DNA from 3 places in the Streptomyces sp. NPDC098789 genome. Region 2 is predicted to be linked to each of the others. Evidence: predicted binding sites of a transcription regulator. Region 2 holds the regulator's gene; each other region holds the start of a gene.
What was found. The regulator HrcA, encoded in region 2, represses chaperone genes, less so after heat shock. The targets are predictions, from matches to a motif close to TTNGCACTCNGNNNNNCNGAGTGCNAA.

Region 1 (6,981 bases), on a different contig from region 2:
CCGGGTAGTCGTCGGTGGCGAAGTCGATCCGCGGGGTGAATCCCGCGGCCTCGCAGACGTCGACCAGATGGCGGCGACAGCGCGGGCAGCCCGCGATCCAGGGCTCCTCGGCCAGTTCCGCCATGCCCACCCGGGCCGCGCCCGCCAGCCGGTGCCCCTCGGGCACCAGCCCGACCAGCCGGTCCGTGAGCAGCGGGCGGACGACCAGGTCGTCCCACTCGGCCGCCGTCCCGTCCGGTGCGGCGCCCGCGTAGCGGAAGGCCAGGGCCACGTCGCAGTCGCCCTCGCGCAGCATCTCCACCGAGCGCGGCGGCTCCGCCTCGACCAGCGAGATCCGGGTGCCGGGGTGCTCGGCGCGCATCGCGGCCAGCGCGGTCGGCACCAGCGTGGAGCTGCCGCTGGGGAAGGAGACCAGCCGGACCCGGCCCGCGCGCAGGCCCGCGATGGCCGCGACCTCCTCCTCGGCCGCGGTCAGCCCGGCGAGGATGCCCGCCGCGTGGCGCACCAGTGCCTCCCCCGCCTGGGTCAGCCGCATCTCGCGGCCGGCCCGGATGAGCAGGGGGGTGCCCGCGGACTGTTCCAGCGCCTTCATCTGCTGGGAGACGGCGGGCTGGGTACAGCCCAGTTCGCGGGCGGCGGCGGAGAAGGAACCCGTACCGGCCACGGCGCGCAGGACTCGGAGATGACGTGCCTCGATCACCCTTCGAGCATAAGCCTTGCTTTGGAGCCGCCGCCAATAATCATGGACGGCTTTGAGGGTGCTCGGTTAGCGTGCCTCCATGGAGCTGATTTCCCTCAACGTGGGCCGCGCGAAGGTCGTCGACTACGCGGACGAAGGCGTGACCGGTAGCGACAAGCGGCCGGTGGCCGGGCCGCTGCGCGTCTTCGCGCCCGGCCCCAAGGGCGTCGGCGCCAGCGGCGTCGAGGGCGACGCCGTCTGCGACCTGCGCCACCACGGCGGCGACCACCAGGCGGTCTACGCGTACGCGCGCGAGGACCTGGACTGGTGGGAGGGCGAGCTGGGCCGGTCGCTGCCCAACGGGATCTTCGGCGAGAACTTCACCACCGCGGGACTCGACGTGAACGGTGCGCTGGTGGGCGAGCGGTGGCGGGTCGGCGCGGACCTGGTCCTCGAAGTGGCCTCCGCCCGGATCCCGTGCCGGACCTTCCAGGGGTTCCTGGAGGAGGAGAGCTGGGTCAAGCGCTTCACCCGGGAGGTCCGTCCGGGCGCGTACCTGCGGGTGATCGAAGGGGGCTCGGTCTCCCCGGGCGACCCGATCGAGGTCGTCCACCGGCCGGACCACGAGGTGAGCGTCGGCTTCTGGTTCCGCGCCTTCACCACCGAGCGCGCGCTGCTCCCGCGGGCACTGGCGGCGGGCGACGCGCTGGAGCCCAAGGCGCGGGACGCGATCCACGCCTACACGGCGAAGTACGGCACCGGGGGCGGCGGCACCCGGGGCTGACGGCCCCCGCGGCCGGCGCCGGCGCCGCGACCCGGTGGACATTCGCGGTCGCGGCGCTAGGTTGCGCCTATGACGACTGCGTTGATCACAGGATCCACGGCGGGCATCGGCGCCGCCTTCGCACGCAAGCTCGCCGCCCAGGGGCACAACCTGGTGTTGGTGGCGCGCGACACCAAGCGGCTCGGCGAGCAGGCGACCGAGCTGCACGACCGGCACGGCATCGAGGCCGAAGTGCTGAGCGCCGACCTCTCCACCGAGGAGGGCATCACGGCGGTCGAGCAGCGCCTGGCCGACCTCAAGCACCCGGTGGACCTGCTGGTCAACAACGCGGGCTTCGGCAACAAGGGCCGGTACCTGGAAGTCCCGATGGCCGACGAGCTGACCATGATCAAGGTGCACATCGAGGCCGTCCTGCGGCTGACCTCGGCGGCGACGGAGTCGATGCGCACGCGCGGCCGCGGCGGCGTGGTCAACGTGGCCTCCGTGGCCGCGTTCCTGCCGCGCGGGACGTACGGGGCGAGCAAGGCCTGGGTCGTGCAGTTCACCCAGGGCGCGGCGAAGGACCTGGCCGACTCCGGGGTCCGGCTGATGGCCCTGTGCCCCGGCTTCGTCCGTACGGAATTCCACGAGCGGGCCGGGATGGGCACCGACAACATCCCCAACTGGATGTGGCTGGACGCGGACAAACTGGTCGCCGCGGCGCTGGCCGACCTGGCGCGCGGGCGGACGGTGTCGATCCCGGACCCCCGCTACAAGGCGCTGATGAGCGTGGTGAAGCTGGCCCCGCGGGGGCTCCTGGGTGGGATGTCCTCGCGCACGGGCCGCAAGTACGGCCCCCAGTGACTGGCGGGTAAACCACCCAATTAGCGCAATTCTCCCTAAACTGGACGTGTCCCGTTCCCACTGGGAGGCGACGCGATGACATTCGTACAGGTAATCGATTATGAGACCAAGCGGTTCGACGAGATGAACGCCCTCATCGACCGCTACGCGGAACAGACCGCCGGCAGGCGCACGGTCACCCACACCCTGATCGGCAGGGACCGCGACTCGGGCACCCACTACGTGGACCTGGTCGAATTCCCCTCCTACGAGGAGGCCATGAGGAACTCTCAACTTCCGGAGACGGACCGGATGTTCCAGGAGATGGTGGCCCTCTGCGACGGCATGCCCAAGTTCATGAACCTCGACGTGGTGCGCGACGAGTACCTCAACAAGCTCGTCGCGAACCGGATCTTCGAGGACGTGGCCGTCAAGGGCGACTTCGACGTCATCGACGAGTGCGTGGCGGTCGGTTTCATCAGCCACGACATGATGGACACCGAGGGCCTGGGCAACGGCCGGGACGGCATGCGGCGCACGATCGGCATGTGGCGCGAGGCCTTCGACTTCACCTTCGACAGGACGCGCCAGATCGCCGAGGGGGACTGCGTCACCACCCTGTGGGACTGGCGCGGCACCCACCGCGGCGAGTTCATGGGGGTCGCACCGACCGGCAAGGACGTCACGATGTCGGGTTGTACGACGATCCGGATCGAGAACGGCCAGATCGCGGAGGACTGGTGGTACTACGACGCACCGGGACTGATGCGCCAGCTGGGCATGTGAGACGGAGAAAGCCCCGTTCCGGAGGAACGGGGCTTTCCCATGTGCCCGTGGGCGGGCGCGCCGGCGGGCCGGCGCGCTACCGACCAGGTCAGTGGCTGTGGCCGTGGCCGCCGTGACCGGCGTCGCCCTCGTCCTCGGCCGGCTTCTCGACGACCAGGGTCTCGGTCGTGAGCAGCAGGGAGGCGATGGAGGCGGCGTTCTCCAGGGCGGAGCGGGTGACCTTGACCGGGTCGATGACGCCGGCCTTGACCAGGTCGCCGTACTCGCCGGTGGCGGCGTTGAAGCCCTGGCCCTTGTCGAGCTCGGCGACCTTCGCGGTGATGACGTAGCCCTCGAGGCCCGCGTTCTCCGCGATCCAGCGCAGCGGCTCGACGGCGGCGCGACGGACGACCGAGACGCCGGTGGCCTCGTCGCCGGTCAGGTCGAGGTTGCCCTCCAGGACCTTGACGGCGTGGACGAGCGCGGAGCCACCGCCGGAGACGATGCCCTCCTCGACCGCGGCGCGGGTCGCCGAGATGGCGTCCTCGAGGCGGTGCTTCTTCTCCTTGAGCTCCACCTCGGTGGCGGCGCCGACCTTGATGACGCAGACGCCACCGGCGAGCTTCGCCAGGCGCTCCTGCAGCTTCTCGCGGTCCCAGTCCGAGTCCGTGGACTCGATCTCGGCCTTGATCTGGTTGACGCGACCGAGCACGTCGTCGCTGCTGCCGCCACCGTCGACGACGACCGTGTCGTCCTTGGTGATCGTGACGCGGCGGGCGGAGCCCAGTACGTCCAGGCCGGCCTGGTCGAGCTTGAGGCCGACCTCTTCGGCGATGACGGTGGCGCCGGTGAGGGCGGCCATGTCCTGGAGCATCGCCTTGCGGCGGTCACCGAAGCCGGGGGCCTTGACGGCCACGGCGTTGAAGGTGCCACGGATCTTGTTGACGACGAGGGTGGAGAGCGCCTCGCCCTCGACGTCCTCGGCGATGATCAGCAGCGGGCGGGAGCCGCCACCCTGGATGACCTTCTCCAGCAGCGGGAGCAGGTCCTGGATGGAGGAGATCTTGCCCTGGTTGATCAGGATGTAGGGGTCCTCGAGGACGGCCTCCATACGCTCCTGGTCGGAGACCATGTACGGCGAGAGGTAGCCCTTGTCGAAGGCCATGCCCTCGGTGAACTCCAGCTCCAGGCCGAAGGTGTTGGACTCCTCGACGGTGATGACACCGTCCTTGCCGACCTTGTCCATCGCCTCGGCGATGAGCTCGCCGACCTGGGTGTCCTGCGCGGAGAGCGCGGCCACGGCGGCGATGTCGGACTTGTCCTCGATCGGGCGGGCGGTCTCCAGCAGCTCGGCGGAGACGGCCTTGACCGCCGCGTCGATGCCCTTCTTCAGGGCGGCCGGGGAGGCGCCGGCGGCGACGTTGCGCAGACCCTCGCGGACCAGCGCCTGGGCCAGCACGGTGGCGGTGGTGGTGCCGTCACCCGCGATGTCGTTGGTCTTGGTCGCCACCTCCTTCACGAGCTGGGCACCGAGGTTCTCGTACGGGTCGTCGAGCTCGACCTCGCGCGCGATGGTGACACCGTCGTTGGTGATGGTGGGAGCGCCGAACTTCTTGTCGATGACGACGTTGCGGCCCTTGGGGCCGATCGTCACCTTGACCGTGTCGGCAAGCTTGTTGACACCGCGCTCCAGAGCGCGACGGGCGTCCTCGTCAAACTTAAGAATCTTCGGCATGGGAGCGGTTCAGCCCTCTCGTTGCGATCCCCGGCCGCTCACCGCGACCGCCTTGAACGAACTACGCCCCTCGCCGCCCGGCATCAGCAGGGGTGACCAGGGGCGTAGCTCAAAGCAAAACTGGAGAAGTGACTTACTTCTCGACGATCGCGAGCACGTCGCGGGCCGAGAGGACGAGGTATTCCTCGCCGTTGTACTTCACTTCGGTGCCGCCGTACTTGCTGTACAGGACGACGTCGCCGACGGTGACGTCCAGCGGAAGACGCTGGCCGTCCTCGAAGCGACCCGGACCCACGGCGAGGACGACGCCCTCCTGGGGCTTCTCCTTCGCGGTGTCCGGGATGACCAGGCCGGAAGCCGTGGTCTGCTCGGCGTCGAGCGGCTGGACCACAATGCGGTCCTCAAGCGGCTTGATGGCAACCTTGGAGCTGGTGGTCGTCACGATCCGGTCTCCCCCTTCGGAGATCTCACGGGGTTAACTGTTTGGGGTGGCGACCAGGTGGTTCCGTCGTCGCGGGTGCCGGACCTGCCTGTCGCTGTGTTGGCACTCACCAGTGGCGAGTGCCAGGCCCGAGACTATTCCGGCGATTAGCACTCGGTCAAGCGGAGTGCCAATTTCTCGCCTCCGGTGTTGTCCGCGCCCGGTGTGTGACGCTTGGGACGTGCGCATTCTCGTGGTCGAAGACGAAGAGGGGCTGGCCGAGTCCCTCCGGCGCGGCCTGTCCGCCGAGGGCCACTGGGTCGAGGTCGCGCACGACGGCCACCGCGGCCTGGAGCTCGCGCTCAGCGGCGGTCCCTACGACGTGGTCCTGCTGGACCTGATGCTGCCCGGGCTCAGCGGGTACGAGATCTGCACGCGGATGCGCGCCCACGGCGACGCGACCCCGGTGCTGATGCTCACCGCCAAGGACGGCGAGTACGACGAGGCCGAGGGCCTGGACTCCGGCGCCGACGACTACCTGACCAAGCCGTTCTCCTTCGTCGTCCTGTGCGCCCGCGTCCGGGCGCTGGCCCGGCGGGCCGGGGCCCCCGGGCGCGCCGCCACCCTCCAGGCCGGCGACCTCTTCCTCGACCCCGAGGCCCGCCGCTGCCGCCGGGGCACCCGGGACATCGAGCTGACCGCCCGCGAGCTGGGCGTGCTGGCCTGCCTGATGGAGAACCCGGGACGGGCCGTGGCCAAGCAGGAGATCCTCGACGAGGTCTGGTGCTCCCCCGGCGGCTCCGCGGGCATCGACCCGAACATCGTCGAGGTGTACGTCTCCTCGCTGCGCAAGAAGATCGACGCCCCCTTCGGGCGCCGCTCCATCCGCACCGTCCACGGCACCGGCTACCGGATGGCCCCCGACGGTGGTTAGGCCATCTCGTCGCGGGCCCGGCACGGTCCGCAGGAGACGGCCCAGCAGCGTCCGGGCCCGCGCGGCGCTGGCCGCCGCGCTCGCGATGGCGGCCGTGCTGGCCGTGGGCGGGATCTGGCTCTACTACCTGCTGCGCGCCAACCTGCTGGACAACACCAACGGCCGCACCGAACTGGCCGCCCGCAAGGTGGCGGCCCAGCTCGACACCCGGACCCTGCCCGCGGGGCGGCTGCCGGCCCCCGAGAGCGGGGTGGACCTGGTGCTCGTCCTGGACTCCGCCGGCACGGTGGCCGCCGCCAGCGGGGATCCGGGGCGGCTGCCCGCCGAGCTGGCGGGGCTGCGGCCGGCCGCCGGGGCGGATTCGCGCGCGGTCGTCCTGCCGCCGCCCGCCCCCGGGAGCGGCGAGCGGCGCGCGGTGGTCGTGGTCCGCTCCCCCGGGCCGCCCGGGGCCGTCGGCGCCGTTGACGCACCGCACTACGTCTACGCGATGACCGTCCTCGGGGACGTGGACGGCGCCACCCGTTCCGTCGCCTACGGGATGCTGGGCGGCGCGCCCCCGCTGATCGCCTTCGCCGCCGCGCTCGCCTGGTGGGTCGCGGGGCTGGCGCTGCGTCCGGTCACCGCGATCGGCGACGCCCTGGCCTCGGTCACCGCGAGCGAGCTGGACCGGCGGGTGCCCGACCCCGGCGGGGCGGACGAGATCGCGCGCCTCGCCCGGACCGTGAACGACACCCTGGACCGGCTGGAGCGCTCGGACGCCCGCCAGCGCCAGTTCACCGCCGATGCCTCGCACGAGCTGCGCAATCCGCTGGCCGCCGTGCGGTCCCGGCTGGAGGTGGCG
Region 2 (6,981 bases):
TGCTGGAGGCGGCCGACGCGCTCGCGGTCGAGGGGGACCCGCAGGACTGGGTGCTCTCCCTCGCCGACCTCGAAGCGCGCGGCGCAGAGCACCTCGCCAAGCACCCCGAAGCCGTCCGGGAGCGGATCGAGGCGATCACCGCCGACCAACTCGCCACGCTCATCTACACCTCCGGCACCACGGGCCGCCCCAAGGGCGTGCGGCTGCCGCACGACAACTGGTCGTACATGGCCAAGGCCACCGTGGCCACCGGCATGATCTCCGCGGACGACGTCCAGTACCTGTGGCTGCCGCTGGCGCACGTCTTCGGCAAGGTGCTCACCTCCGGCCAGATCGAGGTCGGACACGTCACCGCCGTCGACGGCCGGATCGACAAGATCATCGAGAACCTGCCGATCGTCCAGCCGACCTACATGGCGGCCGTCCCGCGCATCTTCGAGAAGGTCTACAACGGGGTCGCGGCCAAGGCGCGGGCCGCCGGCGGCGCCAAGTACAAGATCTTCAAGTGGGCCGTCGCCGTCGCCCGCGAGTACGCCAAGGTCACCCAGGACAACTTCCGCCGCACCGGTCAGGCCAAGGCCCCTCTCGCCCTCACCGCCAAGCACCGCGTGGCCGACGCGCTCGTCTACTCCAAGCTCCGCGACGCCTTCGGCGGCCAGCTCCGCGCCGCCATCTCCGGCTCCGCCGCCCTCGCCCCCGACATCGGCTACTTCTTCGCCGGCGCCGGCATCAACATCCTGGAGGGCTACGGCCTGACGGAGTCCAGCGCGGCCAGCTTCGTCAACCCCGGCGAGGCCTACCGCACCGGCACCGTCGGCAAGCCGCTCCCCGGCACCGAGGTCCGCATCGCCGACGACGGCGAGATCCTGCTCCGCGGCCCCGGGATCATGGAGGGCTACCACAACCAGCCCGACAAGACCGCCGAGGTGCTCGAAGCGGACGGCTGGCTGCACACCGGAGACATCGGCGAGCTGTCCCCCGACGGCTACCTGCGCATCACCGACCGCAAGAAGGACCTGATCAAGACCTCGGGCGGGAAGTACGTCGCCCCCGCCGAGGTCGAAGGCCGCTTCAAGGCGATCTGCCCCTACGTCTCCAACATCGTCGTCCACGGCGCCGACCGGAACTTCTGCTCCGCGCTCATCGCCCTCGACGGCCCCGCCATCCTCGGCTGGGCCGCCGAGAACGGGCTGGAGGGCAAGACGTACGGCGAGGTCGTGGCCGCGGCCGAGACCAAGCGCCTGGTCGAGACGTACGTACAGACCCTGAACGAGGGCCTCCAGCGCTGGCAGACGGTCAAGACCTTCCGGCTGCTCCCGCGCGACCTCGACGTCGAGCACGGCGACCTCACGCCCAGCCTCAAGCTGAAGCGGCCGGTCGTCGAGCGCGAGTTCAAGGCGCTCATCGACGAGATGTACGCGGGCTCGAACGAGGCCTGACACCGACCGGGAACCCACCGCCGCCGGCCCCGGGGCCGGGGCGCCCGCACGCCGCGCCCGTCAGGGGTCGGCGTGCGGGACAATGGGGGCATGCCTTCCGCCCTCCCCGACGGGGAACCCATGCCCGAAGACGGCTCGCTGCCGTCGCACGCCCTGGCGGGTGCGGCGGACCGGCCGCTCGGGTTCTACCTGCACGTCCCGTACTGCGCCACCCGCTGCGGCTACTGCGACTTCAACACCTACACCGCCACCGAGCTGCGCGGCACCGGCGGCGTCCTGGCCTCCCGCGAGAACTACGCCGACACCCTCATCGACGAGGTCCGCCTCGCCCGCAAGGTGCTCGGCGACGACCCGCGGTCCGTCCGCACGGTCTTCGTCGGCGGCGGTACGCCCACGCTGCTGCCCGCCGCGGACCTGGTCCGGATGCTCGCGGCGATCCGGGACGAGTTCGGCCTGGCCGAGGACGCCGAGATCACCACCGAGGCGAACCCGGAATCGGTCGACCCGGCGTACCTCGCCGAGCTGCGGGCCGGCGGCTTCAACCGCGTCTCCTTCGGCATGCAGAGCGCCAAGCAGCACGTCCTGAAGGTCCTGGACCGCACGCACACCCCCGGCCGCCCCGAGGCGTGCGTCGCGGAGGCGCGGGCGGCCGGCTTCGAGCACGTCAACCTCGACCTGATCTACGGCACCCCCGGGGAATCGGACGACGACTGGCGGGCCACGCTGGACGCCGCGCTGGGCGCCGGGCCGGACCACATCAGCGCCTACGCGCTGATCGTCGAGGAGGGCACGCAGCTGGCACGGCGGATCCGCCGGGGCGAGGTCCCGATGACCGACGACGACGTGCACGCCGACCGCTACCTGATCGCGGACTCCGTCATGGCGGAGGCCGGCTACCACTGGTACGAGGTCTCCAACTGGGCCACGACCGAGGCCGGGCGCTGCCTGCACAACGAGCTGTACTGGCGCGGGGCGGACTGGTGGGGCGCGGGACCGGGCGCGCACTCGCACGTCGGCGGGGTGCGGTGGTGGAACGTGAAGCACCCCGGTGCCTACGCGGGCGCGCTGGCGGCGGGGCGGTCGCCCGGGGCCGGGCGCGAGCTGCTGGCCGCGGAGGACCGGCGGGTCGAGCGGATCCTGCTGGAGCTGCGGCTGCGGGAGGGGTGCCCGTTGTCCCTGCTGGCTCCGGCCGGGCTCGCGGCGGCCGGGCGGGCGCTGTCCGACGGGCTGTTGGAGGCCGGGCCGTACGGGGCGGGGCGTGCGGTCCTGACCCTGCGGGGACGGCTGCTGGCCGACGCGGTGGTCCGCGACCTGGTCGACTGACCCCGCGCGGGGGTCCCCCCCTCAGCTCCCGCCGGCCCCGAGGCCATGTCAGCTCCGCCGGCTCCGGATGCCGGCATCCCGGCTCTGCCGGCTGCGGGTGCCGCCATCCCAGCCTCGCCGGCGTTTGAGGCGCCCCCGGAGGGTCGACGGAGCCGCACCGGAGCGCGTAGGCGGGGGCCGGCGGGCTGCTGCCGCCCGGTGGACCCTCCGGGGGCGCCTCAAACGCCGGCGGGGCTGGATTTGGCGCGCCTGAGCCATTTCAGCCTGCCCGGCGTTTGAGGGCCCGCCGGAGGCAGCGGCGGCCCGCGCGGCGATCGAGGGCGGTTTCGGGCTCGGTCACGGCCCGCGCGGCGGTCGGGGTCGGGTCGGGCCGGCGGCGTCAGGGGGCCGTGACGAAGTCGATGAGTTCTTCTACGCGGCCCAGGAGTTCCGGCTCCAGGTCCTGGTAGGAGTGGACGCGGGACAGGATGTGCTGCCAGGCGGCGCCCGTGTTCTCCGGCCAGCCCAGGGCGCGGCAGACGCCCGTCTTCCAGTCCTGGCCCCGGGGGACCACCGGCCAGGCCGGGATGCCGAGGGCGGACGGCTTCACCGCCTGCCAGACGTCGATGTACGGGTGGCCCGCGACCAGGACGTCCGGCGAGGTCACCGCGGCGGCGATGCGGGACTCCTTCGAGCCGGCGACCAGGTGGTCGACCAGCACGCCCAGGCGCGCGTCCGGCCCCGGGGCGAAGTCCGCCACGATCGCCGCGAGGTCGTCGATGCCCTCCAGGTACTCCACCACCACGCCCTCGATGCGCAGGTCGTCGCCCCAGACCCGCTCGACCAGTTCGGCGTCGTGGCGGCCCTCCACGTAGATCCGGCCCGCCCGCGCCACCCGCGCCCGCGCGCCCGGGACCGCGATCGAGCCCGAGGCCGTGCGCGCGGGGGCCGCCGGGGCCCTGGAGGGCCGCACCAGGGTCACCACGGCCCCGTCCAGCAGGAAGCCGCGCGCTTCCATCGGGAACACCCGCCGCTTGCCGAAGCGGTCCTCCAGGGTCACCGTGCCCGCCTCGCAGCCGACGACGGCCCCGCAGAAGCCCGTACCGGCCTCCTCGACCACCACGTCGAGGTCCGCGGGGACCTCGGGGACGGGGCGGGGGCGCTTCCACGCGGGGGTCAGGTCGGGCGAGTACTCACGCATCCGGCCGACGCTAGGAGGCTCCACCGCCTCACGCACGCGACACGCCGTACCGCAGGGCCAGTGTGTCGCGTTGCGCACGCACGAAGGCCGCGTCGACCACCGCACCGTGACCGGGCACGTACAGCGCGTCGTCACCGCCCAGCGACAGCAGCCGGTCCACGGCGGCGGGCCACCGCGCGGGCACCGCGTCCGGGCCCGCCTGCGGCTCCCCGGACTCCTCGACCAGGTCCCCGCAGAAGACCACCTCCCGGCCGCCCGGCACGAACACCGCGAGGTCGTGTCCGGTGTGCCCGGGCCCCACATTGGCCAGCAGCACCTGCACGCCGCCCAGCTCCAGGGTCCACTCGCCCGACACCAGGTGCCCCGGGACGACCAGCGACTCGGTCGCCGAGGCCGCCTCCGCCCGCGCCAGCCCGTGCCGCACGGCGTCCTCGCGCAGCTCGTCACGGCCGGTGTCCAACAGCGCGTCGAGGCCCACCGCGCCGTACACCTGGGCCTGCGGGAAGGCCGCCGCACCCAGAACGTGATCGAAATGGCCGTGCGTGAATGCGATATGCGTCACCCGGCGGCCCGTCATCCGCTCGGCCGCGGCCCGCAGCCCCGCCCCCTCCGCGAGGGAGGATCCGGGGTCGACGAGCAGGACCGCGTCATCGCCCACCACCAGCCCCGCGGTGCAGTCCCACACCGGCAGTCGCAGCCGGCCGGACCGCTCGGTCAGCCGTTCCCAACCCGCGTCTTCCCAACTCACGTCCATGCGGCGACGCTAGTCGAGCGGTCGCTCCCCGCGCGGTACCTTGACGGGCCGCCCTTGCTAACGCCGTACGTACCCGCCGTACACTGACCGGGGGATCTCTGGCACTCACCGACCGCGAGTGCCAGTGGCACCCGCCATGACGGCCGGTGGACAGGCTCCACACGAACAGGCATCACAGACGGAGGTGTGCGCGATGCTCAGCGAACGCAGACTCGAAGTGCTCCGCGCCATCGTCCAGGACTACGTCGGGACGGAGGAGCCGGTCGGCTCCAAGGCGCTCACCGAGCGGCACCGGCTCGGCGTCTCGCCCGCCACCGTGCGCAACGACATGGCCGTGCTGGAGGAAGAGGGCTACATCGCCCAACCCCACACCAGCGCGGGGCGCATCCCCACGGACAAGGGCTACCGCCTCTTCGTCGACAAACTGGCGGGCGTCAAACCGCTGTCGTCGCCCGAGCGCAGGGCCATCCAGAACTTCCTCGACGGCGCCGTGGACCTCGACGACGTCGTCGGTCGCACGGTGCGGCTGCTGGCGCAGCTCACCCGGCAGGTCGCCGTCGTCCAGTACCCCAGCCTGACCCGCTCCACCGTCCGTCACGTCGAGCTGCTCTCGCTGGCCCCGGCCCGCCTGATGCTCGTACTGATCACGGACACGGGCCGGGTCGAGCAGCGGCTCGTCGACTGCCAGACGCCCTTCGGGGAGACCTCCCTGGCCGATCTGCGGGCGCGGCTCAACAGCCGGGTCGTCGGCCGCCGGTTCACTGACGTGCCGCCGCTGGTGCAGGACCTCCCGGAGTCCTTCGAGACCGAGGACCGGGCGACGGTCTCCACCGTCCTCGCGACCCTCCTCGAATGCCTCGTGGAGGAAGCCGAAGAACGGCTGATGATCGGCGGCACCGCCAATCTCACCCGCTTCGGACACGATTTTCCCCTGACGATCAGGCCGGTGCTCGAAGCGCTGGAGGAGCAGGTCGTGCTCCTCAAGCTGCTGGGCGAGGCCAGTGAGTCGGGAATGGCCGTACGGATCGGGCACGAGAACGCCTACGAGGGACTGAACTCCACGTCGGTCGTCTCGGTCGGTTACGGTTCGGGCGGCGAAGCAGTCGCCAAACTCGGCGTGGTCGGACCGACCCGCATGGACTACCCCGGAACGATGGGAGCGGTACGCGCAGTGGCACGTTACGTCGGACAGATCCTGGCGGAGTCGTAAGTGGCCACGGACTACTACGCCGTACTCGGCGTGCGCCGCGACGCTTCCCAGGACGAGATCAAGAAGGCCTTCCGGCGCCTCGCGCGTGAACTCCACCCGGATGTGAATCCGGACCCGAAGACGCAGGAGCGCTTCAAGGAGATCAACGCGGCCTACGAGGTGCTGTCGGACCCGCAGAAGAAGCAGGTCTACGACCTCGGCGGCGACCCGCTGTCCTCCTCGGGCGGCGGCGGAGCGGGCGGGTTCGGAGCCGGTGGCTTCGGCAACTTCTCGGACATCATGGACGCCTTCTTCGGGCAGGCCTCGCAGCGCGGACCGCGCTCGCGGACCCGCCGGGGCCAGGACGCCATGATCCGCCTCGACCTGGAACTCGACGAGGCGGCCTTCGGGACGACCAAGGACATCCAGGTCGACACGGCCGTCGTCTGCACCACCTGCTCCGGTGAGGGCGCCGCACCCGGCACCTCGGCGCAGACGTGTGACATGTGCCGCGGCCGCGGCGAGGTCTCGCAGGTCACCCGGTCCTTCCTGGGCCAGGTCATGACCTCGCGGCCCTGCCCGCAGTGCCAGGGCTTCGGCACCGTGGTCCCGACCCCGTGCCCCGAGTGCGCGGGCGACGGCCGGGTCCGTTCCCGCCGCACCCTGACGGTCAAGATCCCGGCCGGTGTCGAGAACGGCACCCGCATCCAGCTCGCGGGCGAGGGCGAGGTCGGCCCCGGCGGCGGCCCCGCCGGCGACCTCTACGTCGAGATCCACGAGCTGCCGCACTCGACCTTCCAGCGCCGCGGGGACGACCTGCACTGCACGGTCACGATCCCGATGACGGCGGCCTCCCTCGGCACGAAGTGCCCGCTGGAGACCCTGGACGGCCTCGAAGAGGTGGACGTCCGCCCCGGCACCCAGTCGGGCCAGTCCATCCCGCTGCACGGCCGCGGCGTCACGCACCTGCGCGGCGGCGGCCGGGGCGACCTGATCGTCCACGTCGAGGTCATGACCCCGAACAAGCTGGACGCGCAGCAGGAGGAGTTGCTGCGCCAGCTGGCGAAGCTGCGCGGCGAGGAGCGGCCCACCGGGC
Region 3 (6,981 bases), on a different contig from region 2:
TGGGACGCCCAGGGCGTGTGCGTGAAGTGCGCGATCAGCAGGTCCGGCCGCAGCACCCGCAGCATCCCGGGCACCAGGGCCAGGTGGTAGTCCTGGACGAGGACCCGCGCGCCCTGCTCCGCCTCCTCGGCCAGCGCCTCGGCGAAGGTCCGGTTGTAGGCGACGTACGACTCCCAGGCCTGGTGGAACGCCGCGTCGAAGACCGGCTCGCGCGGGACGTCGTACAGGTGGTGGTGGGTGAACCAGAGCACCGAATTGGCGATGGCGTTGTAGGCGTCGTCGTAGACCTCGGGGTCGATGTCCAGCATCCGCACGCCCGGCTCGGCGACCCCGCGGCGCACGGCCTCGCGGTCCGCCTCCGAGAGCGCCGCGCAGATCCACAGCGCGTCCGGTTGGCGGGCGAGGGCGGCGGAGAGGCCGGAGACGAGACCGCCCCCGCCGCGCCGGGCGCTGAGGCCCCCGTCGGCGTCGAGGGCGTACGAGAGCGGACCGCGGTTGGCGGCGACGAGTACCTGAGAGGCCATGCGGGCAACCTAGCCCGGCGGGCCCGCGCTCAAACTGTGAGTGCCGTCATGCCACGCGCCGGTGGGCGTACTCCTCGACGCCCCGCATCGGCGGCCGCTCCACCGTGTCCACCGGGTAGGTGTGCGGCTCGAAGCCGTCCGGGCCGCGCTCGAACTGGGTCAGCTCGGGCCGTACGAGGTGCCCGCGCGAGAGCCGCAGCTGCGCGGTCCGGTAGATCGCGGCGGCCATTCGGCCCAGCGCCCGCCCGTCCTGGTGGCGGTGCAGCCGGACGCCGACGTCGACCTGCGCGAGCGCGTCCAGACCGGCCGTGTGCAGCGCGTCCACCAGCAGGCCGAGCTCCACGCCGTAGCCGACGGGGAAGGGCAGCCGCTCCAGCAGCGAGCGGCGCACCGCGTACTCGCCGCCCAGCGGCTGGACGAATCCGGCCAGCTGCGGCCAGTGCAGGTTCAGCAGCGGGCGGGCCACCAGCTCGGTGACCCGGCCGCCCTGGCCGGGCGCGTCGCCGAGCGGGCGGTCGTACATCGCCTTGACGAACTGCACGTCCGGTTCGGTCAGCAGCGGGCCGACGATCCCGGAGACGAAGGTGGCGGAGAAGTCGCGCAGGTCGGCGTCGACGAAGCAGACGACGTCCCCGCTGGTCACCAGCAGCGAGCGCCACAGCACCTCGCCCTTGCCGGGCACCGCCGGGACCCGCGGCAGGATGTCGTCGCGGTGCACCACGCGGGCGCCGGCCTTCGCGGCGACCTGCGAGGTGCGGTCGTCGGAGCCGGAGTCGATGACGACGAGCTCGTCCACGAGGGGGACGGGGAGGGCGTCCATCAGGTCGCGGCGGATGACCTCGACGATCGCGCCGACCGTCGCCTCCTCGTTGAGCGCGGGCAACACGACGCTGACGGTGGTCCCCGAGGCCCGCTTGGCCGAAAGGAGCTGCTCCAGCGGTCGGTCGGTGGCGGACCAGGAGCGGTCGGCCAGCCAGCGCTCCACCTCTTCCAGCACCTTCAGTACTCCCTGATTGAGTCGTGATTGAGTCGCGATGGGGTCGCGATGGGGTCGTGGTCACCTCATGGTCGGCCATCGATATGGCCGAAATGTGATCCATCTCGCGGTTCGGACGGCTGTCTCAACCATCCATGCCTTCGGTTACAGTCTTGAACAACGCGGAGGACCATCGCATGTCGGGGGTCCTTCCGTACAAACGCACGGGTGCGCCGCCAAGGCGCGTTCGCGCCATACCGCTCATCCAGAGGGGCAGAGGGATACGGCCCGTTGAAGCCCCGGCAACCCTCCAGTCGGTCTCGCGATTTTTTGCAAAGTCAGCGAGGTCCCCGACTAGGGAAGGTGCCAAATCCGTCTCGTGGCGAAGTGCGCCACGGGGAAGATGAGGAGAAAGGGCCTCGCCGTCATGTCTGCACAGACTGCCGTCACCTCTGTTGTCACCCCTGTCGCCACCTCTGCCGCGACCACCGTTGATCTCGGACCCGCCGTCGGGCTTTCCTGCCGCGAATGCGCCACCCGGTTCGAGCTGGGTCCCATTTTCGCCTGTGCCGAGTGTTTCGGCCCGCTCGAAGTCGCCTACGAGCTTCCGACCGGTGACCCCGAGGCGCTGCGCGCCGCGATCGAAGCCGGCCCGAACAACATCTGGCGCTACGCCCCGCTGCTGCCCGTCCCCGCCGACGTGGCCTCGAAGCCGAACCTGAACCCGGGCTTCACCAAGCTCGTGGACGCCGAGAACCTGGCCAAGGAGCTGGGCGTCACCGGCAAGCTCTACGTCAAGGACGACTCCGGCAACCCGACGCACTCCTTCAAGGACCGGGTCGTCGCGATCGCCGTCGAGGCCGCCCGCGCCTTCGGCTTCACCACGCTCTCCTGCTCCTCCACGGGCAACCTGGCCGGGGCCGTCGGCGCCGCCGCCGCCCGCGCCGGACTGCGCTCCTGCGTCTTCATCCCGCACGACCTGGAGCAGGGCAAGGTCGTCATGGCCGGCGTGTACGGCGGTGACCTGGTCGGCATCGAGGGCAACTACGACGACGTCAACCGCTTCTGCTCGGAACTGATCGGCGACCCGCTCGGCGAGGGTTGGGGCTTCGTCAACGTCAACCTGCGCCCGTACTACGGCGAGGGCTCCAAGACCCTGGCCTACGAGATCTGCGAGCAGCTCGGCTGGCAGCTGCCCGACCAGATCGTCATCCCGATCGCGTCCGGCTCGCAGCTGACGAAGATCGACAAGGGTCTGCAGGAGCTGATCAAGCTCGGCCTGGTCGAGGACAAGCCCTACAAGATCTTCGGCGCCCAGGCCGAGGGCTGCTCGCCCGTCTCGACCGCCTTCAAGGCCGGTCACGACGTGGTCCGCCCGCAGAAGCCGGACACCATCGCCAAGTCGCTCGCGATCGGCAACCCGGCCGACGGCCCGTACGTCCTGGACATCGCCCGCCGCACCGGCGGTTACGTCGAGGACGTCAACGACACCCAGGTCGTCGAGGCCATCAAGATCCTGGCCCAGACCGAGGGCATCTTCGCCGAGACCGCGGGCGGCGTGACCGTCGGCGTGACGAAGAAGCTCATCGAGAACGGGCAGCTGGACCCGGCGCTGACGACCGTGATCCTGAACACCGGTGACGGCCTGAAGACCCTGGAGGCGGTGGCCGCCGACAGCGGCCAGACCGCCACCATCCGCCCGAGCCTGGACGCGTTCCGCGCCGCCGGCCTGGTCTGATCACTCCTCGAACCCCGGAAAGGCAGTAGCGCCATGAGCGTCAACGTCCGCATCCCCACCATCCTGCGCACCTACACGGGCGGCCAGGCCGAGGTCGCCGCCGAGGGCGCGACCCTCAGCGAGGTCATCGACTCCCTGGAGCAGAGCCACCCGGGCATCTCCGCCCGCGTCCTCGACGACCAGGGCAAGCTGCGCCGCTTCGTGAACGTCTACGTCAACGACGACGACGTGCGCTTCGAGAGCGGGCTGCAGACGCCGACGCCCGACGGCGTGGGCGTCTCGATCATCCCCGCGGTCGCGGGCGGCTGACCCACCCCGGCGAGGTCCGGACACCCGGCCTCGTGGGCCAAAACCTGAATTGCCCCCTCCGGTAGGAAACGGAGGGGGCAATTCTGCTTGATTGGGCGCGGTAGAGTTGGGGAAGTCCCCACCGCTGTTCTTGCCCGCCGCATATGAACGGGTCGCGGAAGGGTTGACATTGAGTCAACATGCGTGCGCGCTATGGGTCGTTGGCGTGGTTTGTCCGGCCCGAGTTGCCCTGGAAGATTCCTAATTTTCACCCTATTTCAATGTAATGGCGTGTCCAGAATTCTCGTGGGAATGACCTGTTGCAGACAGCAGCGGTGCAGATACATTCAGCCCCGGTCGAGGCGTTCCGGCGCAAGTTCTGACCCGGGTCCGCGAAGTGCGGTCCTGCGCAAGGGCCAGTAATAGGGGAGTTAGGCATGGCTCAGGGCACCGTCAAGTGGTTCAACGCGGAGAAGGGCTACGGCTTCATCGCGGTCGACGGTGGTGCGGATGTGTTCGTCCACTACAGCGCCATCCAGATGGACGGGTACCGCACCCTTGAAGAAGGTCAGCGGGTCGAGTTCGAGATCTCGCAGGGCCAGAAGGGTCCGCAGGCGGACATGGTCAAGCTCGCAGTCGGCTAGCCGGAGCGATCGACCACCGACACACGAACGCGCGGGGCCCGCATCCTGAGACACGGATGCGGGCCCCGCGTGCGTTCCCGGCGGGCCGCCGCGCCCGCCCGCGGTGCACGCGGGAGGGCGTGCGGGGCCCGGGCGTTCACCGGGTGTTCCTCGAAGCCGCTTGCACTCGGGGGTGCCGAGTGCTAATCATTGGCGTTAGCACTCTCCTGGTGAGAGTGCTACCAAAACGAGGACCGGGTCGGTGAGGCCCAGCGGGTCGGCGGGAAGGAACCGTCGGACCCGCAGGCCGTCCGTCGCGGGCGCGGGCGCGGTCCGGAGCAATCCACCGCTGTCCGGGAGGACCACTTCAGATGGCCAAGATCATTGCGTTCAACGAGGAGGCCCGGCGCGGTCTCGAGCGAGGCATGAACCAGCTCGCCGACGCCGTCAAGGTCACCCTTGGCCCCAAGGGTCGCAACGTCGTCCTTGAGAAGAAGTGGGGCGCCCCCACGATCACCAACGATGGTGTCTCCATCGCCAAGGAGATCGAGCTCGAGGACCCGTACGAGAAGATCGGCGCCGAGCTGGTCAAGGAAGTCGCCAAGAAGACGGACGACGTCGCCGGCGACGGTACGACCACGGCCACCGTGCTGGCCCAGGCGCTCGTCCGCGAGGGCCTGCGCAACGTAGCCGCCGGTGCGAACCCGATGGCCCTCAAGCGTGGTATCGAGAAGGCCGTCGAGGCCGTCTCCGCCGCCCTGCTGGCCCAGGCCAAGGACGTCGAGACCAAGGAGCAGATCGCTTCTACGGCCTCCATCTCCGCCGCTGACACCCAGATCGGCGAGCTCATCGCCGAGGCCATGGACAAGGTCGGCAAGGAAGGCGTCATCACGGTCGAGGAGTCGCAGACCTTCGGCCTGGAGCTTGAGCTCACCGAGGGCATGCGCTTCGACAAGGGCTACATCTCGGCGTACTTCGCCACCGACATGGAGCGCATGGAGTCGTCCCTCGACGACCCGTACATCCTGATCGTCAACTCGAAGATCGGCTCGGTCAAGGACCTGCTGCCGCTCCTCGAGAAGGTCATGCAGTCCGGCAAGCCGCTGCTGATCATCGCCGAGGACGTCGAGGGCGAGGCCCTGTCGACCCTGGTCGTCAACAAGATCCGCGGCACCTTCAAGTCTGTCGCCGTCAAGGCCCCGGGCTTCGGTGACCGTCGCAAGGCCATGCTCGGTGACATCGCCATCCTCACGGGCGGCACGGTCATCTCCGAGGAGGTCGGCCTCAAGCTGGAGAACGCGGGCCTCGACCTGCTCGGCCGTGCCCGCAAGGTCGTCATCACCAAGGACGAGACCACGATCGTCGACGGCTCCGGCGACAGCGACCAGGTCCAGGGTCGCGTCAACCAGATCCGCGCCGAGATCGAGAACTCCGACTCGGACTACGACCGCGAGAAGCTCCAGGAGCGCCTCGCGAAGCTGGCCGGCGGCGTGGCCGTCATCAAGGCCGGCGCCGCGACGGAGGTTGAGCTCAAGGAGCGCAAGCACCGCATCGAGGACGCCGTCCGCAACGCCAAGGCGGCCGTCGAAGAGGGCATCGTCGCCGGTGGCGGCGTCGCACTCCTCCAGGCCTCCGCGGTCTTCGAGAAGCTGGAGCTCACGGGCGACGAGGCGACCGGCGCCAACGCCGTGAAGCTCGCGCTGGAGGCCCCGCTCAAGCAGATCGCCGTCAACGGTGGTCTCGAGGGTGGCGTCGTCGTCGAGAAGGTGCGCAACCTTCCGATCGGCCACGGCCTGAACGCCGCGACCGGCGAGTACGTCGACATGATCGCCGAGGGCATCATCGACCCGGCGAAGGTCACGCGCTCCGCGCTGCAGAACGCCGCGTCGATCGCCGCGCTGTTCCTCACCACCGAGGCCGTCATCGCCGACAAGCCCGAGAAGGCCGGTGCCCCCGCGGGCGGCGGCATGCCGGGCGGTGACATGGACTTCTGATCCGCCCGGGCCCCGGCCCGCAGCAGATCGGCTGTTCTTCGAACGAGGGCGGCACTCCCCACGGGGGGTGCCGCCCTCGGGCGTTCCTACGCGGCGGGGCGGGCCACGAAGGCGACCTCTTCGTGGTCCTGGCCCAGGTCGATGGTCAGCGAAGCGTCCAGGGCGGTGGCGAGGCGTCGTAGGAGGGGCAGCGTCGGGACGGCGTCCGCGCCCTCGACGCGGGAGATCTTCGCCTGGGTGAGTCCCGCGCGCTCGGCCAGTTGGGCCTGGGACAGGCCCAACGCCTTGCGCCGGTCGTACACGGCCTTGGCGAAGGCCATCGCGAGCCGGATCTCCGCCCGCTCGGCCTCGATCTCGGGCGGCTCGGAGCCGCCCCCCGAGGCCCGCCGCTCACGGGCTGGCTTCCAGCGGCTGTGGTTCATCACGTGACGCGTCCCCCCCCGTGGTCCGGTTCACCCCTCACGGCGTCAGAAACCGGTGGTGTCGATGTCGCATTCGATCGGGTACGGGACGTGCAGAGGTTCGCCGAAGGACACCGTCGTGCGGGATCGGTACCCGTGCGGCGAGGGATCGGAGAAGCGGGTGATCTCCCGCTCCTGCATGTCGACGACGAGGTAGATCGGCACCACAGCGCCGTAGACGTCCAGCTTCTCCTGCCAGTCCACGTCCTTCGTGGACAGGGAGGTGAACTCCGCGACGAGCGCCAGGGCGGTCCCGTCGGCGTGCCGCCCCTCCTCGTCGAAGGCCGACTCGTCCGTGACGTACAGGTCCGGGCCGTAGGCGCGGTTCGCCGAGGGGAACTGGAAGAGGAAGGGTGCGGTGTCGGCGACGTGCCCTT

Region 1: the regulator HrcA is predicted to act here: its motif matches at 5,374-5,400, upstream of groES (co-chaperone GroES).
Region 3: the regulator HrcA is predicted to act here: its motif matches at 4,366-4,392, upstream of groL (chaperonin GroEL).

Annotation. Positions count from the first base shown of each region.
Region 1 covers NZ_JBIWAJ010000011.1:222,243-229,223, forward strand. The annotation lists gene ACIQWR_RS22970 (LysR family transcriptional regulator) at 1-700, opposite strand, end outside; gene ACIQWR_RS22975 (MOSC domain-containing protein) at 780-1,463, shown strand; gene ACIQWR_RS22980 (SDR family NAD(P)-dependent oxidoreductase) at 1,533-2,306, shown strand; gene ACIQWR_RS22985 (ester cyclase) at 2,382-3,071, shown strand; gene groL (chaperonin GroEL) at 3,160-4,785, opposite strand; gene groES (co-chaperone GroES) at 4,919-5,227, opposite strand; gene ACIQWR_RS23000 (response regulator transcription factor) at 5,448-6,140, shown strand; gene ACIQWR_RS23005 (ATP-binding protein) at 6,133-6,981, shown strand, end outside.
Region 2 covers NZ_JBIWAJ010000002.1:448,284-455,264, forward strand. The annotation lists gene ACIQWR_RS06275 (AMP-dependent synthetase/ligase) at 1-1,439, shown strand, start outside; gene hemW (radical SAM family heme chaperone HemW) at 1,530-2,762, shown strand; gene ACIQWR_RS06285 (DUF3097 domain-containing protein) at 3,142-3,942, opposite strand; gene ACIQWR_RS06290 (MBL fold metallo-hydrolase) at 3,971-4,696, opposite strand; gene hrcA (heat-inducible transcriptional repressor HrcA) at 4,890-5,906, shown strand; gene dnaJ (molecular chaperone DnaJ) at 5,907-6,981, shown strand, end outside.
Region 3 covers NZ_JBIWAJ010000013.1:112,494-119,474, forward strand. The annotation lists gene ACIQWR_RS25185 (trehalose-6-phosphate synthase) at 1-524, opposite strand, end outside; gene ACIQWR_RS25190 (glucosyl-3-phosphoglycerate synthase) at 571-1,521, opposite strand; SAM riboswitch class I at 1,759-1,910, shown strand; gene thrC (threonine synthase) at 1,928-3,238, shown strand; gene ACIQWR_RS25200 (ubiquitin-like small modifier protein 1) at 3,272-3,547, shown strand; gene ACIQWR_RS25205 (cold-shock protein) at 3,964-4,170, shown strand; gene groL (chaperonin GroEL) at 4,521-6,143, shown strand; gene ACIQWR_RS25215 (helix-turn-helix domain-containing protein) at 6,230-6,565, opposite strand; gene ACIQWR_RS25220 (Uma2 family endonuclease) at 6,611-6,981, opposite strand, start outside.